DNA from 3 places in the Rhodopseudomonas palustris HaA2 genome. Region 1 is predicted to be linked to each of the others. Evidence: predicted binding sites of a transcription regulator. Region 1 holds the regulator's gene; each other region holds the start of a gene.

The links. Region 1 encodes LexA, which represses DNA repair genes until DNA is damaged. Its sites were predicted from a motif close to TGTTCNNNNTGTGTTCNG; they were not measured.
Region 2: RPB_RS21085 (ribonuclease T2 family protein) is a predicted target of LexA. The motif match lies at 2,257-2,274, and genes of this name have one in related genera.
Region 3: radA (DNA repair protein RadA) is a predicted target of LexA. The motif match lies at 4,127-4,144, and genes of this name have one in related genera.

Annotation. Positions count from the first base shown of each region.
Region 1 covers NC_007778.1:3,195,694-3,201,557, forward strand. The annotation lists gene RPB_RS14125 (OmpA/MotB family protein) at 1-548, opposite strand, end outside; gene RPB_RS14130 (HAD family hydrolase) at 821-1,447, shown strand; gene RPB_RS14135 (acyl-CoA thioesterase) at 1,479-1,973, shown strand; gene RPB_RS14140 (hypothetical protein) at 1,983-2,333, opposite strand; gene RPB_RS14145 (molybdopterin molybdotransferase MoeA) at 2,565-3,776, shown strand; gene lexA (transcriptional repressor LexA) at 3,951-4,655, shown strand; gene RPB_RS14155 (ComEC/Rec2 family competence protein) at 4,697-5,864, opposite strand, start outside.
Region 2 covers NC_007778.1:4,758,561-4,764,424, forward strand. The annotation lists gene RPB_RS21075 (sugar O-acetyltransferase) at 1-405, opposite strand, end outside; gene RPB_RS21080 (bifunctional riboflavin kinase/FAD synthetase) at 402-1,370, opposite strand; gene RPB_RS21085 (ribonuclease T2 family protein) at 1,515-2,210, opposite strand; gene RPB_RS21090 (hypothetical protein) at 2,327-2,818, opposite strand; gene RPB_RS21095 (hypothetical protein) at 2,984-3,274, shown strand; gene RPB_RS21100 (DUF3617 domain-containing protein) at 3,287-3,826, shown strand; gene RPB_RS21105 (hypothetical protein) at 3,994-4,374, shown strand; gene RPB_RS21110 (TonB-dependent receptor domain-containing protein) at 4,502-5,864, shown strand, end outside.
Region 3 covers NC_007778.1:2,808,025-2,813,888, forward strand. The annotation lists gene RPB_RS12340 (SDR family NAD(P)-dependent oxidoreductase) at 1-110, opposite strand, end outside; gene purF (amidophosphoribosyltransferase) at 232-1,776, opposite strand; gene RPB_RS12350 (CvpA family protein) at 1,799-2,425, opposite strand; gene radA (DNA repair protein RadA) at 2,638-4,089, opposite strand; gene RPB_RS12360 (NifB/NifX family molybdenum-iron cluster-binding protein) at 4,295-4,687, shown strand; gene RPB_RS12365 (hypothetical protein) at 4,917-5,171, shown strand; gene alr (alanine racemase) at 5,196-5,864, opposite strand, start outside.

The DNA.
Region 1 (5,864 bases):
AGCGAGGTGGCCCGCAGCGGCGCCGCGAGCTTTGCGATCAGCAAGCGGGTCCGCTCGTACGGCACCGAGGAGCCGTCCGCAAACATCGGCCTGCCGTCCTGATCGGTCAGTTCGAGATTGAGACCGGTCGGGGTCTCCTCGAACACCACGTTTTTCGACAGTTCGGACAGTTCGGGCACATCCTGCAGCGCCTGCCGGAGCGACGCCGACGCCAGCGCGAATTCGCGTTCGGCCTTGGCCTGCGCCGAACTGCCGGCGCCGCCGGCCTGATCCAGCGCGGCATTGTCGGTTTTGGCGACCCTGCCCTGAACCGGCGTCCCGTCGGTCTCGACCGCGCCGGAATAGCGCGCCTGATGCTGCACGCCGAAGGCGTCGCGCATCGAGCCGGCGACGATCTGAAGCTTTTTGACGTCCTGGGTCGAGTACGACACCAGCACGACGAAGAAGGCGACCAGAAGCCCCATCAAGTCGGCGAAGGAGACGTACCAGCCATGACCGGTGTGCTCATCGTCGAGCTTCTTCTTGCTGCAGCCCTTCCCGGTCAGCATTGGCAACATTCCGGTACGGTCAACGTGCCAATCGGCAGGTCACAGTCGAGGTGCATGAGCGGATCGCCGCTGATCGAATCGGACGGCGCGATCATCAGGCACTTCTGGAAAAAGTGATCGCGGCGCCGCCTGTGCTGTTCTAAACGGCACGCATGAAGAAACGGTTGTCGATCACAGCCAACTGATCCTTAACTCCCCGTCTTCGCGTCAAGGTCTCGTTCCGAATCGACCCCACCTCGCCATCGTTTCCCGCTCCTGCTAGGCCGTCTCACATGACAACCACTCTCACGCCCGGCGCGGCCGACGCGCTGTTGTTCGATCTCGGCCGCGTCGTGATCGACTTCGATCTCGCCCGCACGCTGAAAGCCTGGGCGGTCGAACTCGGCAGCGATCCGTCCGCGATGATGACGGCGCTGGCCCGCAACGACACCTTCCATCGCTATGAGACCGGTCACGTCACCGACGCGGAGTTCTTCGCCGCGGTGCGCGAGGCGCTGCGGCTCGAACTGTCCGACGATCAGTTGCGCGAGGGCTGGAACGCGATCTTCATCGGCGAGATGCCGGGCATCGCGCCGCTGCTCGAACGCGCCGCGCGGCATCTGCCGCTGTATGCGCTGTCCAACACCAATGACGCCCACATCGCGCATTTCTCGGAGCATTTCGCCGAGCTGCTGAAACCGTTCCGCGAACTGTTCCTGTCGTCGCGGATCGGCATGCGCAAACCCAATGCGGCAGCCTATGATCATGTCGTCAGGGCGATCGGCGTGCGGCCCGAGCGCATTGTGTTCTTCGACGATCTGGCGGAAAACATCGCGGCCGCGCGCGTGCGCGGGCTCCAGGCCGTGCATGTCCGCTCCAGCGCGGACGTGGCGCAGGCGCTGGATCAACTCGGGCTGTGACGGCCCGCGCGAACGAGTACTGACAATTGCGATGACCGGCGACGCCACCGACCTCGACTGGGACCACCCGAACCCGTTCACGCTGAGAATGGTGCCGGGAGAGGCCGACATCGACGGCCTCAACCACACCAATAATTCGGTCTATGTACGCTGGTGCGACAGCGTCGGCTGGGCGCATTCCGAAGCGCTTGGTCTGGCGCTCGCCGACTGGCAGCGGATCGATCGCGCCATGGCGATCCGCCGCGGCGAATACGACTACCTGCTGCCGAGCCATCTGGGCGACGAACTGCTGCTCGGCACCTGGGTCTATGGCAGCGACGGCAAGCTCCTGATGGAGCGCCGCTTCCAGTTGATCCGGCTGCGCGACCGCGCCACCGTGATGCGCGGCCGCTGGCAGCTCGTCTGCATCGAACTATCGAGCGGCCGCCCGCGCCGCCTGCCGCCGGAATTTGCGCAGGTGTATCTGCCGGTGATGGTGCTGGCGAAGGATGACACCGGCGGTGCCGCCGCATCCGATCGCGCGTAACGGCGCGGCCTATTGCGCCGGCGGCGTCCGGCAATCCATCGAATACACCAGTTCGCCCCGAGCGGTACGGCCGATCGGCTGGCACGGCACATAGGCGCGGGCGGCAGCCGGTGCGGCTGCAGACGGCGCCGTTGCGGCGGCAGGCGGGGCCGCTGGCGCCGTTGCCTGCGCGGCCGGAGCAGCCGGCGCGACGGGTGCCGCCGTCTCAGGCGCGCTCACGGGCGGCGGCGCGTAATCCGGATTGGCGGACGGCATCCAGCCGCGACTCCAGTCGTGCCGGATCGCATAGGTGGTTCCGAACGCAATCAACCCGATCACGCCGACGATCCGCAGCAGCCATTTCGCAAAGTCGTCGCCCATCTGCGCACTCCAAGCTGTCCGCCGGACCCAAACCTCTCCGACCTTCCCGTCCTACCGCTCGCGCTGCAGTTCCCACAATTAGGATTTCGTTTGAACCACGCGGCAGCGGGGCCGGCGGACCACGCTGAGGATCTTGCGCAAGCGTCGCGAGGCACCTAAAGCCGTTTTCATGACACGCCACCCTCGCCTTGCCGGACCGGATCGGTCCGCCGCCAGCCCCGGAGCGAACCGATGGCGCTGATGCCGGTCGCTGATGCCCTTGCCGCCGTGCTGGATGGCGCCGCCGGGCTGCCCGAGGAGATGGTGGCGCTCGACGACGCACATGGCCGCGTGCTGGCGCGCGACCTGGCGGCGCTGCGGACGCAGCCGCCGCAGCCGATGTCGGCGATGGACGGCTATGCGGTGCGCGCTGCCGATGTCGCGGTTGCGCCGGCGCGCCTCACCGTAATCGGCGAGATCGCCGCGGGTCGGCCGGCCGAGCAATCGATCGGCCCGGGGCAAGCGCTGCGGATCTTCACCGGCGGCGTGATCCCCGACGGCGCCGATACCGTGGTGATCCAGGAAGACACGGTCCGCGATAGCGATCAGGTGACGGTTACCGAAGCCACCCGGCCCGGCCGCCACATCCGCCCCGCCGGGATCGACTTCACCGCCGGCGAAGTGTTGCTGCGCGCGGGCGATCGGCTCAGCGACCGCGACCTCGCACTCGCCGCCGGCATGAACCACCCCATGCTGCCGGTGCATCGCCGGCCGCGCGTCGCCATGCTCGCCACCGGCGACGAGCTGGTGATGCCGGGCGCGGCACTCGGCCCCGGCCAGATCGTCTATTCCAACGGCTATGCGCTGCGGGCCTTGGCGCGCAGCGAGGGCGCCGAGGTGATCGACCTCGGCATCGCCGCCGATACCATCGAGGCCACCCGCGCGGCGATCGCGCGTGCGCGCGACCTCGGGGTCGACCTGCTGGTCACCACTGGCGGCGCCTCGGCCGGGGACCACGATCTGGTCAAGTCGTCGCTGGAAGCCGAGGGCACCGACATTGCGTTCTGGAAGATCGCGATGCGGCCGGGCAAGCCGATGATGCACGGCCGGCTCGGCCCGATGCGGGTGATCGGCCTGCCCGGCAATCCGGTATCCTCCTATGTCTGCGCCTTCCTGTTCATGGTGCCGCTGATCCGGGCGCTTTGCGGGATCCGCGAATCGATGCACCGCCGCCAGCCGGCGCTGCTCGGCGCCGCCCTTACCGCCAACGACCAGCGCGAGGACTATCTGCGCGCCCGTCTGGCGCTGCGCGACGACGGACAATGGCTGGCGACGCCGGTCGACCGCCAGGATTCGTCGCTGCTGGCGCGGCTATCTGCAGCGCAGGCGCTGATCGTTCGCCCGCCGTTCGCGCCGGCGGCCGCGGCTGGCTCGCAATGTCTCATCCTTAAGCTTCCGGAATAGCGATCTGCGCATTTGTTGACCTCAAATTAAGAGGTTGCGGAACACATACTGAACATATAGTGTCCGTTCATGATTTGTTTCGAGTAGTTGCGCCTCGCCCGACTGTCTTCATGGCGCGATGAACGGACGGCACGACGACACGGCGATCGTCGCCAGACGTGGGGAATGATCGAGATGCTGACGCGTAAACAATTCGAGCTTCTGAAATTCATCAACGAGCGGCTGAAAGAAGCCGGCGTTCCCCCCTCGTTCGACGAGATGAAGGATGCGCTCGACCTGCGTTCCAAATCGGGCATTCACCGCCTGATCACGGCGCTGGAAGAGCGTGGCTTCATCCGCCGCCTGCCCAACCGCGCCCGTGCCATCGAGGTGATCAAGCTGCCCGACCTCGGCGGCAATAGCGGCGCTCGCCGCGGTTTCACCCCCAGCGTGATCGAAGGCAATCTCGGCAAGGTGCGGCCGCCGAGCCCGCAGCATGCCGAAGACGACTCCGATCGCAACGTCGCGGTGCCGGTGATGGGCCGGATCGCCGCCGGCACGCCGATCGAGGCGCTGCAGACCCGCAGTCACACCATCAGCGTGCCGCCGGACATGCTCGGTTCCGGCGAGCACTACGCGCTCGAAGTGCGCGGCGATTCGATGATGGATGCCGGCATCCTCGACGGCGACATGGCGCTGATCCAGCGCAACGAGAGCGCCGACACCGGCGACATCGTGGTGGCGCTGATCGACGAGGAGGAAGCGACGCTGAAGCGCTTCCGCCGCCGCGGCGCATCGATCGCGCTGGAGCCTGCCAATTCCGCCTACGAGGTCCGTATCCTGCCGCCCAACCGGGTGCGGATCCAGGGCAAGCTGATCGGTCTGTATCGCAAATACTGAGCCACGCGCCTTACTGAGCCACGCGCCGTCACGCCGCGGGCTCAGTCCTCGTCGTGCTGATCCAACGGCGCCGGCGTGGCATCGACCGGTGCGGGACGTGGACCCGCCCGCTGCGGCGGCGCGACGCCCGGCGGATCCCCGGCGGCAACGGCCGGCGCGGGCAACCACGGCCGGTCGCGCGCTATCGGCCGAACCGCCTCGGTCACGAATTCGCCGTCCCCGGCTGGATGTCGCCGCAGCGCCAGCGCGGCGCTGCCCGCGAGCATCTCCGTGCTGATCAGACGCGCCGCGCAGTCCGGCGGCGGCTGCGCCAGCGCTATGACCAATTTTGCGCGCGCGCAATCATCACCGATGCCATCGGCGCGGAACGACAGCGCCACCAACCCGCCATCAGCCAGCGCCGCGACGCAGCCATCGGCGTCGCACGACACCCCCTCGCGCAGCGAGGCCGCATCGACCGCACGAGGGTCGGCGTCGGCAGCCAGCCACTGCTTGACCCTGAAACTGTCGCCGCCGCTCTGCATCAGCCGCAGCCGGCCATCGGGCCCGCGCAGCGCGACCTGCCGGCCGTCGCCGGCGATCAGGATGTCCGGTTGCGGCGTCAGCAGCGCCCAGCCGGTTGCAAACGCCAGCAATGCCAGCCCGCCATAGCGCAGCGGCGTGCGCAACAGCCCGAGCAGGACGATGCCGAGCGACGCCAGCAGCAGCGGCCCGGTGCCGAACGCCGCGATCCGCCCGATTGCGCCCGGCAACGCCGCCACCCACAGCGCCACCACGATCATCCAGTCGATGCCGATCTCCATGATACGCCAGAACACCCCGTCGAGGCCGAACGGCATTGCCGCCAGCCCGAGCAGGCCCGCCGGCATCACCACGACCGACACGACGGGCATCGCCAGCAGATTGGCGATCACCCCATAGGGCGTGACGCGGTGGAAGTGATAGGCCGCATAGGGCGTGGTCGCGAGCCCCGCGACCAGCGACGCCAGCGCCAGCATCGCGATCTCGCGGCCGCCCCACAGCGCCGCGCGCGCCGTCGTCGAACTGTCTGCTGTCGCGAACAGCGCCGGCATGCCGATCTGCACCAATGCGACCAACCCCAGCGTCGCCGCGAACGACATCTGGAAGCTCGGATGCACCAGCGCTTCCGGCGCGATCAGCAGCACCACCAAAGCGGCGATCGCCAACGTGCGAAACGTGATGGCGCGG
Region 2 (5,864 bases), 1.6 Mb from region 1:
GCCGATCGTCACCGGCCGACCGAATTCGAGGCCGTCGCGGCGGGTGGCAGCGTCGCGGGGGTGGTCGGCGGCGTAGATCTGCACCGCCGGGCCGATCTGGGTGCGGTCGCCGATCGACACCGGCATGATGTCGAGGATGACGCAGTTGAAATTCAGAAACACGCCGTCGCCGAGCCGGATGTTGTAGCCGCAGTCGCAGAAGAACGGCGGGCGGACGACGGCGCCCTTGCCGACATGGCCGAAATGCTCCGACAGAAGCGCATGCCGCTCGACCGCCGGCAGCGCGCCGGCGGCGTTGTAGCGCACGATCCAGGCCTTGTTGACGGCCTCGTCGGCGGCGAGCTCGGGGCTGCCGGGGCGGTACAGCTCGCCCGCCAGCATCTTCTCCTTCTCGGTCCGGGTCACCCGATCGTCCCGAGTTTCGGAAATGCGCCATGGTCGGCGGCGAGCGCGGCGCGGGCGCGGGCGCTGTCGTCGTCCATCTGCCGGACCAGCGCCTCGATGCTCTCGAACTTCTCCTCGTCGCGGATGAAGGCGATGAAGGCGACGTCGAGCGTCTCGCCATAGAGCTGCTCGTTGAAATCGAACAGGAAGATCTCCAACAGCGGCGCGCCGTTGTCGAAGGTCGGGCGGCGGCCGAAATTCGCCACCGCGTCATAGTGTTTGCCGCCGCGGCCGACCCGCACCGCATAGATGCCGTGCTTGAGGCCGCATTGCGGATCGAGCCGGATATTGGCGGTGGGATAGCCGAGATCGCGACCGCGCTTCTCGCCATGGATCACCTCGCCGGTGACGAACCACGGCGCGCCCAGCATCTGCGTGGCGGCGGCGATGTGGCTGTCTTCCAGCGCCTTGCGGATCGCGCTGGACGACACCGGATGATCGCCGAAATCGATATGCGGCTGGACGTCGACCTCGATGCCGAGCGCCGGCGCCTCGCCGACCAGCATCGCCGGTGAGCCGCCGCGGCCCTTGCCGAAATGGAAATCGTAGCCGACCGCGATGCCCTGGACGCCGAGCCGGCCGATCAGCTCATGGTGGATGAAGTCGTGTGCCGTGGTGGCGGCGCGGGCGGCGTCGAAGCGCAGCACCACGGCGCCGTCGAGCCCGGCGCCGGCCAAGAGCCGCAGCTTGGCGGGTTCGTCGGTGAGCCGGAATTGCGGCGTATCGGGGCTGAAGAATTTGCGCGGATGCGGCTCGAACGTCACCGCCAGCGCCGGGGCGCGGCGGACCCGCGCCATGTCGAGGCAGGCGCCGATCACGGCCCGATGGCCGAGATGCACGCCGTCGAAATTGCCCATCGCCACCACCGCCCCCCTGGGGATGGCGGACGCAGGGGTGTCGTCGCGGATCACGGCAAAGCCAGTCATGTCGGATTCGTTCGTTTCTTCAAGGTGGGAGCATGACCGTGACGCGGAGCTGCGCGTGAAGTCAAGACAGCGCGCGCCAGGCTGGCGCCGGCTGCGAGGGCCGACCGGTGCCGGCCCCGCCCGGGCTTCGCCATGCGCGGCGCCTCAGCCGCCGCGCACCGGCGGCACCTCGAGACGGTCGCGACGGCAGGCGCGGCGGTCGACCTCCGCGCAGGCGCGGAACTGCAGATCCTTGCTCATGCAGATCCGGACCTCGGTCAACCGGGTGCGGTCGCAGATCACGGCGATCGCCGACTCGCTCAAGCCGGGATTGACCTTGATGAAGGCCTCCTCGACCTCGGCGGGGGTCACTGTCCGGGGTTCCTTGGCGTCGATGAAATCCGGCGGAATCCGCACCGCCGCGCGCGCCCGGCGGATGTTCTCGAAGTAATCGCGCGCCGGTGTGCCGGCGCAGGTGCCGTGCTTGTCCCATTCGTTGTAGATCAGCCCCGGCGCCGGCATCAGGTCGAGCATGGAATTCATGATCCGCCGGTCGAGCCGCGGCGACGGGCGCTGGCAATATTCCGGAAAGCCGCGCTCGTATTGCGGCCACAGCCCGTGCACCACGAAGGAGAACGGCCGGCCGCCGCACTGGATCTGCTGCGAGCGCCCGGCATTGCCGCGCTCGGACGCCTGCTCGCAATAAGACGGCGACCACGACAGCGCCAGCACGTAAAAATCGAACTCGCCGGGGGCGTTCTGGCGCCGATCCTGGGCAGGCGCTGCGGTGCCGAGACATGCGACAGCGCAAGCGGCCAAAGCGGCGAGCCATGCCCGCCGGCGAACGATAGGATTGCGCATGATCAAGGGCCCCGCTGCCGTGAATAGCAAAGCCTAGCGAGCGATCGGGAACGTTTCAAGAACGCAAATGGTGGAAGGCGCTGGCGCCAAAACAGGGGCGCCGCCGCCCCGCGGGATCAGGGCTTGGCCGCCTTGCATGCCGGATTGAACGCCCAGTTGCGATCGAGCCCGACGACGCAGAATTCGACACCGTCGGTGAAGCCCGCGAGACCGCCGTCCTCGATGATCGAGAAATACACCGGGCGGACCTTGCCGTCGTTCAGATGCGCTTCGGCCGCGCAATAGCGCCGCGGAATGTTGTCGCTCTGCCAGGGACGGAACGCGACTTCGCGCAGCTGCGTATAGCCGGTGATCCGCAGCGCCGAATTCCAGAAGGTGCCTTCCTTCTCGCCGAACTGATAGGTCACCGAGGTCAGCCCCGCCTCGCAGGCCGGCAGATTGCCGTCGTAACGTGGGCCGGACAGCCAGAAGTTCATCTCCAGCGGATTGGCGGCCTGCGCCGCCGGCGCGAGCGCCAGCATGCCGAGCAGCGCCAGCGCCGCCGCCACTGGGAAACGGAGGGCCGTCAATCTCAGGGCCGGAAACTTCGATGTCGAAACAAGGCGCATGGACGATCCACCGGATTTTTCTGGTGCGGACGGTGCCGCGAAGCCATGCGGAGGTCAAGTGCAGCGCAGCCACACCTGCGCACATCCCGGCGCGCGAATGTCCGTGCGTTCTTTCCATCGCGGTCGCAACGCTCTAGAATCACAAGAGCCACGAAGGAGATTCCGATGCGAATGCTGAAGGCCGCGGGCCTTGCCGCTCTCTGTGCCGTTCTGTCCGGCACCGCCGCCCGCGCCGACACCGTGCCGATCGTCAAGGGCAATGATACCGGCGGGATCATCTCCTACAATCTGGTCGGCCACGCCGACGTCCGCGCCATCGCGATCGACCATTGCGCGCGCTACGGCAAGGTGGTGAAGCTGCTCGGGGTGCAGGCCAATTATGGCGGCTACATCTCGTTTGCGTGCCGCTGGGTGCCGTATGGCGCCGACCAGCGGCCGCTGCGCGTCGCCTACTGAGCGGCGATCCCGATGAAGCGGTCGGTTGCATTCGGGCTCTGCGCGTTGCCGTTGCTGCTTGCCTCGGCGACAGCCGCGCTTGCCATCGAGCTGCCGATCCGCAAGGCGGGATTGTGGGAGCTGAAGATGGGCCGGGCAGGCGCAGCGGGCGACGACGTCGCCATGCAGCACTGCACCGACGAGACCACCGACAAGAAGATGGTCTCGTCGTTCCAGCCGTTGTCCAACGAGGTCTGCTCCAAGCAGGACACCCAGAAGACCGCCACCGGCTACGTCACCGACGCGGTGTGCAGCATCGCCGGCATGACCACCACGTCGCGGTCCGAGATCACCGGCGATTTCAACTCGGCCTATACGGTCAAGGTGACCTCGCACAACGACAAGCCGCTGCCCGGCGTGCCCAAGGACGCCACCATGACGCTGGATGCGAAATGGCTCGGCCCCTGCAAGAGCGGCCAGAGGCCCGGCGACATCGTGATGCCCGGCGGCATCAAGATGAACATCGCCGACATCGAGAAGCTCAAGGCGCTGATGCCGAAACCGCCGAAGTAGCGGCCGGCCTGTGCATCGGCCGGGCATGGGTCCGGTCGAACGGCTCGATCCGTGCGACGCTTGCGCAAATGCAACACTTGGCGACGATTGTCCCAGCCTCCGTTGACAGCCGTCGCTCTTGTCGCGATGTTACATTGTAACGTCGGGTGGCAGGGGCATGCCCCTCGATGTCGGGGCTGGGTGGCATGGGCTGGGTACGGGCGAAGATCGGGTGGGGAGCACGGCTGGCGCTGATCGCGCTGGCTCTGCAATTTGCCCTGTCGTTCGGCCACGTCCACGCCCTCGACGTCCCCGCGCAAGCGATCGAAAGGGCCGCGTCGGCCATTGGCCCGGACGCACCCGACACCGATCACCATCACAACGCCGCAGCCGATCTCTGCGCGATCTGCGCCGTCGTCTCGATGGCACAGACCGCGCTCGACGCGGCGCCGCCCGCCTTGCCGCCGCGGCGTGCCGCACCGCTCCACTACCGCATTGCCGCCGTAGCCGCCGCCGATCCGAGCCCGCAGCCCGGCGGCTTCCAGCCGCGCGCGCCTCCTGCTGCCTGACTGAATCCGATCGAGCCATGCGCAGCCCCGTTTCGACAGGGCCCGCAGACCAATTCGTTTCGATCTGCCAAGCGCAGAGTCCGGGTTCCGGTGCTGAAGCGCCGAGCCGGTCAGTCAGGATCAGACCATGTCACTCCCGTTCAAACGCGCGCTCCTGCTCGGAAGCGCTGCCGTCGTCGCCTTCGAAAGTCTGCCTGCCCCACAGGCCTTCGCGCAAACCACCCTGCCCGAGGTGACCGTCACCGCGCCGAGCCCGATCGTGCGCCGCCACACCACCCCGCCGGCCCGCCCCGCGACCCGCGTGGCCGCGCCCGCGCGGCAGCGCGGAGCCGCTCCGGCCGAAACGCAGCCCGTCGTCGCCCAGCCGGCTCCGGCGCTGCCCGGTACGCTGCCGATCGTCACCGACCAGTTCGCCACCGTCACCGTGGTGCCGAACGAGGAGATCCGGCGCAATGGCGGCGGCACGCTCGGCGATCTGCTGAACAACAAGCCGGGCATCACCGGCTCGAGCTACGCACCGGGCGGCGCCAGCCGGCCGATCATCCGCGGTCTCGACGTCAATCGCGTCAACATCATCGAGAACGGCATCGGCAGCAACGGCGCCTCCGATCTCGGCGAAGACCATTTCGTGCCGATCGACCCGCTCGCGACCAACCAGGTCGAGGTGATCCGCGGCCCGGCGACGCTGCGCTACGGCTCGACCGCGATCGGCGGCGTGGTCAGCGCCACCAACAACCGGATTCCCGACGCGTTGCCGCCCTGCGCGCAACCGTTCCAGAGCTACGGCCTGCCGGTGAACGCGCCCGCGGCGCTCGGCGGCTCGGCCGGCTGCATGAACGCCGAGGTCCGCAGCGCCGTGAGTTCGGTCGATCGCGGCGTCGAAGGCGCCGTGCTGCTGGACGCCGCCGGCAACAATGTCGCGGTCCATGCCGACGTCTACGGCCGCAACACCCGCGACTACAACGTACCGAGCTACCCGTATGCCGATGCCGGCATTCCGTTCAACGGGCGCCAGACCAACTCGGCCTCGCAGGCGAGCGGGGCGTCGATCGGCGGCTCGTATCTGTTCCACGGCGGCTTCATCGGTGCGTCGGTCACGCAGAACAACTCGATCTACCACATCCCCGGCCCCGAGGGAGTGGAACTGGGCACAAAGATCGACGCCAAGCAGACCAAGTTCAACGCCAAGGGCGAGTATCGTCCCGACGCCGCCGCGATCGACGCGATCCGGTTCTGGGTCGGCGCCACCGACTACAAGCACAACGAGATCGGCCTCGCCGATGCCGCCGACCCGACCAGCGGCGGTGTGCGTCAGACCTTCACCAACCGCGAGCAGGAAGGCCGGCTCGAAGTTCAGCTGACGCCGTTCAACGCCGGCTTCGCGGCGGTGACCACGGCGGTCGGCGTCCAGGCCAGCCATCAGGAACTGACTGCGCCCAGCCCCGACGATCCGACCAGCCCGCTGAACGGACTGTTCGATCCCAACAAGA
Region 3 (5,864 bases), 390 kb from region 1:
ACGGCGATGACATGGGCACCGGCCCTGGCGAGGGCCCGCGCGGTCGCATAGCCGATGCCGCGCGAAGCGCCGGTGACGAGTGCGATGCGGGAGGCGAGGGGTTGGGTCATGACGTGCTCTTGTCCGTGGGGCGGCCGGGCTGGCCCCGGTCATCCACGACCTTCTAAAGACGTGGATGCCCGGCACAAGGCCGGGCACGACGAACTTTAGTAAGAAGGACGGGGTGAGCCGTCAGCTGGCTTCGGCCAGCAGCGACAACTGACGCGGCGACGCCTCGGTCTGGTTCAGGTCCGTCAGCGGCGTCGGATAGTCGCCGGTGAAGCAATGGTCGGTGTAGGTCGGATGCGCCGGGTCGCGGCGCGGTTCACCCATCGCGCGATAGATGCCGTCGACCGACAGGAAGGCCAGCGAATCCGCACCGATCAGATCTCGCATCTCTTCGAGCGAGCGCGTCGCCGCGAGCAGGCCGGCGCGGTCCGGGGTGTCGATGCCGTAATAGTCCGGATGCGTGATCGGCGGCGAGGCGATGCGGAAGTGAACTTCCTTGGCGCCGGCGTCGCGCATCATCTTGACGATCTTCTTCGAGGTGGTGCCGCGCACCAGGCTGTCGTCGATCAGGACGATCCGCTTGCCTTCGATCGCCGCGCGATTGGCGGAATGCTTCATCCGCACGCCGAGTTCGCGGACGCTCTGGGTCGGCTGAATGAAAGTGCGCCCGACATAATGATTGCGGATGATGCCGAGCTCGAACGGCACGCCGCTTTCGCGGCTGTAGCCGATCGCCGCCGGCACGCCGGAATCCGGCACCGGCACCACCACGTCGGCTGCAACGTGGCTTTCGCGCGCCAGTTCGGCGCCGAACCCCTTGCGGACGTCGTAGACCGAGCGACCGCCGACGATCGAATCCGGCCGCGCGAAGTAGATGTACTCGAAGATGCAGGGTCGCGGCGGCTGCGGCGGGAACGGCTTGTGGCTCTGCGCCCCGCTCTCGTCGAATACGATGATTTCGCCGGGCTCGACGTCGCGGACGTATTTCGCGCCGATGATGTCGAGCGCGCAGGTCTCGGATGCCAGGATCGGACAGCCGTCGAGCTCGCCCAGCACCAGCGGGCGGATGCCGAGCGGATCGCGGGCGCCGATCAGCTTCTTATTGGTCAGGGCCACCAGCGAGTAGGCGCCCTCGATCGCGCGCAACGCCTCGATGAAGCGGTCGATGAAGCGGCCACGCTTGGATTGCGCGACCAGATGCAGGATCACCTCGGTGTCGGTGGTCGACTGCATGATCGCGCCGCTCTGCACCAGTTCGCGGCGCAGCGTCAGGCCGTTGGTGAGATTGCCGTTGTGGCCGACCGCGAAGCCGCCGGCGTTCAGCTCTGCGAACAGCGGCTGCACGTTGCGCAGGATGGTCTCGCCGGTGGTGGAATAGCGGACGTGGCCGACCGCAAGATTGCCGGGCAGCCGGGCGATCACGTCGGCGCGGGAGAAGGTGTCGCCGACCAGACCGAGCCGGCGCTCCGAGTGGAAGCGACCGTTGTCGAAGGAGACGATGCCGGCGGCTTCCTGTCCGCGGTGCTGCAGGGCGTGCAGACCGAGCGCGGTGATGGCGGCGGCGTCGGGATGGCCGAAGATGCCGAAGACGCCGCATTCTTCCCGCAGCGTATCGCCGTCGGTATCGAACACGTCGTTATCCAGAATATGGTTATCGAGATCTTGCGTGTCGCGGGCGTCCAGAGCGGGCGTTGCGGCGTCGTCGGAAGAGCTGTTGATCGCGTCCATCGCGCCTCTCACTGAGCACGCGTCAGCGTGCGTCGGGTTTGCCCTCTATCAGCTTTTTCAAACTGTCGCGGGCGGGTTTGCTGTAGCCGTCGCCACTGCCGGGCGTCGCCGACTCGTCGGTCTGCTCGTCGTCAGACTTCTTCTTGAACCTTTTCAAGATGGTATTTTCAGGGTCGTCCGGCAAGAGCGTCATCAACCAATCACCGCTTCCTTGAAGGACGGTGCGTGATTTTGCATTGGTTACCCAATCAGGCCGCTGCTTTTCGGGTACCAGCCAGTTGAAAAACAGATAGGCCACAACGACGATCAGCAGACCGCGCGCGAGGCCGAACAGGAACCCGAGCGTCCGATCGAGCGCGCCGATCCGCGAATCGAGGATCATGTCGGAGATCCGCACGGTGACGATCGACACCACGATCAGGGTGCCGAGGAACACGCCGGCGATCACGACGACGGCGGCCACGGTATCGTTCGAAAAATAGGTCTTGGCGGTCGGCAGCAACTTTTGGAAGGCGTACAGCGTCACCAGCGCGGCGGCGCCCCAGGCCGCGATCGACAGCACTTCGCGCATGAAGCCGCGGACCATCGCCAGCAGGCCCGACACCAACATCACCGCGAGGACAACGAAATCGAGAATCGTGATCGGCATCGGTTCGTCGGGTCCGCTCGGTCTGCAAAACGGAGAATCGGCGTGCGCAGCGCCGCTCCAGGTGACGGTGGTATGGCACGCGGCGCAAGGCGAGAAAACCGCCATCCACCCCGTCGCCACAGCAATGTTCCGCTGGGTTAAAGCTTGGTGGCCGCCGCTGCCGGAAAGCGCGCGCGTTGTATAGCGGCGCCACCGGCAAAGGTCACCCCGGTTCAGCCTTCCTGCCGCCGGAATCGCGCCGGTGTGGCATTTTTCTCCGAAGACGCAGTGTCGCGGCCGGCGGGGCGGGGCGTTCCACGCGCGGCGATGTCGGCGACCAAGCTGGTGAGGCCGCCGACCGTCTGCAGCGCCATCCCGGCGTCGGACGGCGCGTCGCCGCGGGCGGTCTCCGGCAAGATGGCGCGGGCAAAGCCGAGCTTGGCGGCTTCCTTTAGCCTAGCGGCGGTCTGCGCCACCGGCCGCACCGCGCCCGACAGCGAGATTTCGCCGAAATAGACCGCGTCGGTCGGCAACGGTGAATTCGCCAGCGACGACACCAACGCTGCTGCTGCGGCGAGATCGGCCGCCGGCTCGTTGATCCGCAGCCCGCCGGCAACGTTGAAATAGACGTCGTAGCCCGACAGCTTGACGCCGCAATGCGCCTCCAGCACCGCCAGCACCATCGACAGCCGCGCCGAATCCCAGCCGACCACCGCGCGCCGCGGGGTGCCGAGCGTGGTCGGCGCCACCAGCGCCTGCAATTCGACCAGCACCGGGCGGGTGCCCTCGATGCCGGCGAACACCGCGGTGCCGGGCGAGCCGAGATCGCGCTCGGACAGGAACAGCTCCGACGGGTTGGCGACTTCGCGCAGGCCGAGCCCGGTCATCTCGAACACGCCGATCTCGTCGGTCGGTCCGAAGCGGTTCTTCACCGCGCGCAGGATGCGGAACTGCTGCGAGCCTTCGCCCTCGAACGACAGCACCGCGTCGACCATGTGCTCGACCACGCGCGGACCGGCGATCTGGCCGTCCTTGGTGACATGGCCGACCAGGATGATCGCCGCGCCGCTCTTCTTGGCAAAGCGGATCAGCGCCTGCGCCGAGGCGCGCACTTGCGTCACCGTGCCGGGCGCCGACTCGACCGTGTCGGTCCACATCGTCTGGATCGAATCGATCACGATCAGCCGCGGCGTCGCGCCTTCAGAAAGGGTTGCGATGATGTCTTCGACCGAAGTCTCGGCGGCGAGTTCGACCGGCGCGGAGGCGAGGCCGAGCCGCTCGGCGCGCAGCCGCACCTGCGCCACCGCTTCTTCGCCGGAGATGTACACCGCGCGATGGCCGCTGCGCGCCATCAGGCTGGTGGCCTGGGTCAGCAGCGTCGACTTGCCGATGCCGGGATCGCCGCCGACCAGCAGCACCGAGCCGCGGACGAAGCCGCCGCCGGTGACGCGGTCGAGTTCGGCCATGCCGGAGGGCAGGCGCGGCGCGTCGACGCTTTTGCCGGCGAGCGATTCCAGCTTGAACGGCCGCCCGCGCCGCTTGGCGCGGATGCTGACCGGGACGGCGCTGTCGCCGGCTTCCTCGACCAGCGTATTCCACTCGCCGCAGGACTCGCACTTGCCCTGCCAGCGGTTAAAGGCTGCGCCGCAGTTCTGGCAGACGAAGGAGGGCGAGGCTTTGGCCATTGTTCATGCAGTCGCGACGAGAGCGTGTCGACATTTTTGTTCATACTTTGTTCTTGGCGTCAACCTCGGAGGCGAGGTTGACGCCAGCAGTTGGCGAGCGGCGACGCCGAGGCAGCAATCGATGAGGAAGATTTGGATCAACGCCGTTGCCTGGAAGGCGCGGCATTGTGGCTTCCGATTCTGAGCACAGAGCGGAAGAGCCAACATGAAGATTGCCATCCCCACCTCGGATTGGGTCACCGTCAGCGGCCACGCCGGGCAGGCGCGGCAATGGCTGTTGTACGATCTGGCCGGGCATCGCGGCGACGCGCCGCTGCCGGCGCCGACCCGGGTCGAACTGACCAAGGAGCAGCTTCCGCACTACTTCAAGGACGACGGTCCGCATCCGCTCGACGGCGTCGAACTGATCGTCGCGGGGAGCGCCGGCGACGGCTTCGTCCGTCACATGAAGAAGCGCGGCGCCGACGTGCTGCTCACCGGCGAGACCGATCCCGCGACCGCGATCGATCTCATCATCAAGGGCGAGACGCTGCCCGACCAGCGCTTCGACATCACCACGACGCTGTGCCGGCTGCGGGATTTGTTCTCGCGGCATTGAATCGCCGCATCTCGTCATGGCCGGGCTCGTCCCGGCCATCCACGCCTTAACTTCCTGCGTCTGCTGCAAGACGTGGATGCCCGGCACGAGGCCGGGCATGACGCGTTGAGGCGGTGGTGCCCGATGTGATAGGCCGCATCTTCGGCCGGACACCCAGGATGACGAGCAGTGCCTGCGGAAGGCCGTGCCGCTTCAACCACGCGATGAATTGCTCTAGCATCGCGTGACCATGCCCGACGACGATCGCAACGCCTATGAGCGACGGAAATGGCGGCAGGTGGCCGGGCATTTCGCCATGGGCGCGGTGTTCGGGGCGCTGTTCGCGATCGTGCTGCTGCTCGGCAATTACTTCGGCCTGGCCAAAGTCATCGACACCAGCGAGGCGCCGATGCTGATCCGCGCGGTGCTGGTCGTCGGCATCGCCGGCTCGTTTGCGTTTCTCGCGGCGATCACCGGCTTCCTGTTTCTGGTGCACGAGGACTAGGTCGGCGGTGACCGTCCGCCGCCGTCAGCTCAATGCCGCCGGCGGCGTGTCGGCCGCCGGCTTGTCCGCCGGCTTCGCGTCACCGCCGTTGTAGACCCTCGCGTAGCGGCGGCCGAGGCTGGTCAGCACTTCGTAGCCGATGCTGCCGAAATGATGCCCGAGTTCGTCGACGGTGATGCCGTCGCCGATCAGCGTCGCCATCTGGCCGCGGCGGGCGGCGTTGGCGGGCAGGTCGGTGACGTCGACCGCGAGCAGGTCCATCGAAATCCGTCCGGCGACCGGGCAGCGCTGGCCGGCGATGATCACGTCGGCGCCGCGGGTGCCATCGTTGGAGCCGGCGGCGCGGAAGTAACCGTCGGCATAGCCGGCGGACAGCACCGCGATCTTGGTCGGGCGCCGCGCCGTCCAGGTGCCGCCATAGCCGACGCTGTCGCCGCGCTCGACGCTGCGGACCTGCAGGATGCGGGCCTTGAGATCGACCACCGGCTGCATCGGATTGTCGGCCTCCGGCGTCGGGTTGATGCCGTAGAGCGCGGCACCTGGGCGCACCATGTCGAAGGCGAATTGCGGGTCGAGGAAGATGCCGGAGGAGGCCGACAGCGACGCCGGCACGCCGGTGAACAGGCTCGCGATCTCGCGAAACGCCGTGACCTGTCGGGCGTTCATCGGATGGTTGAGCGCCTCGGCCGCGGC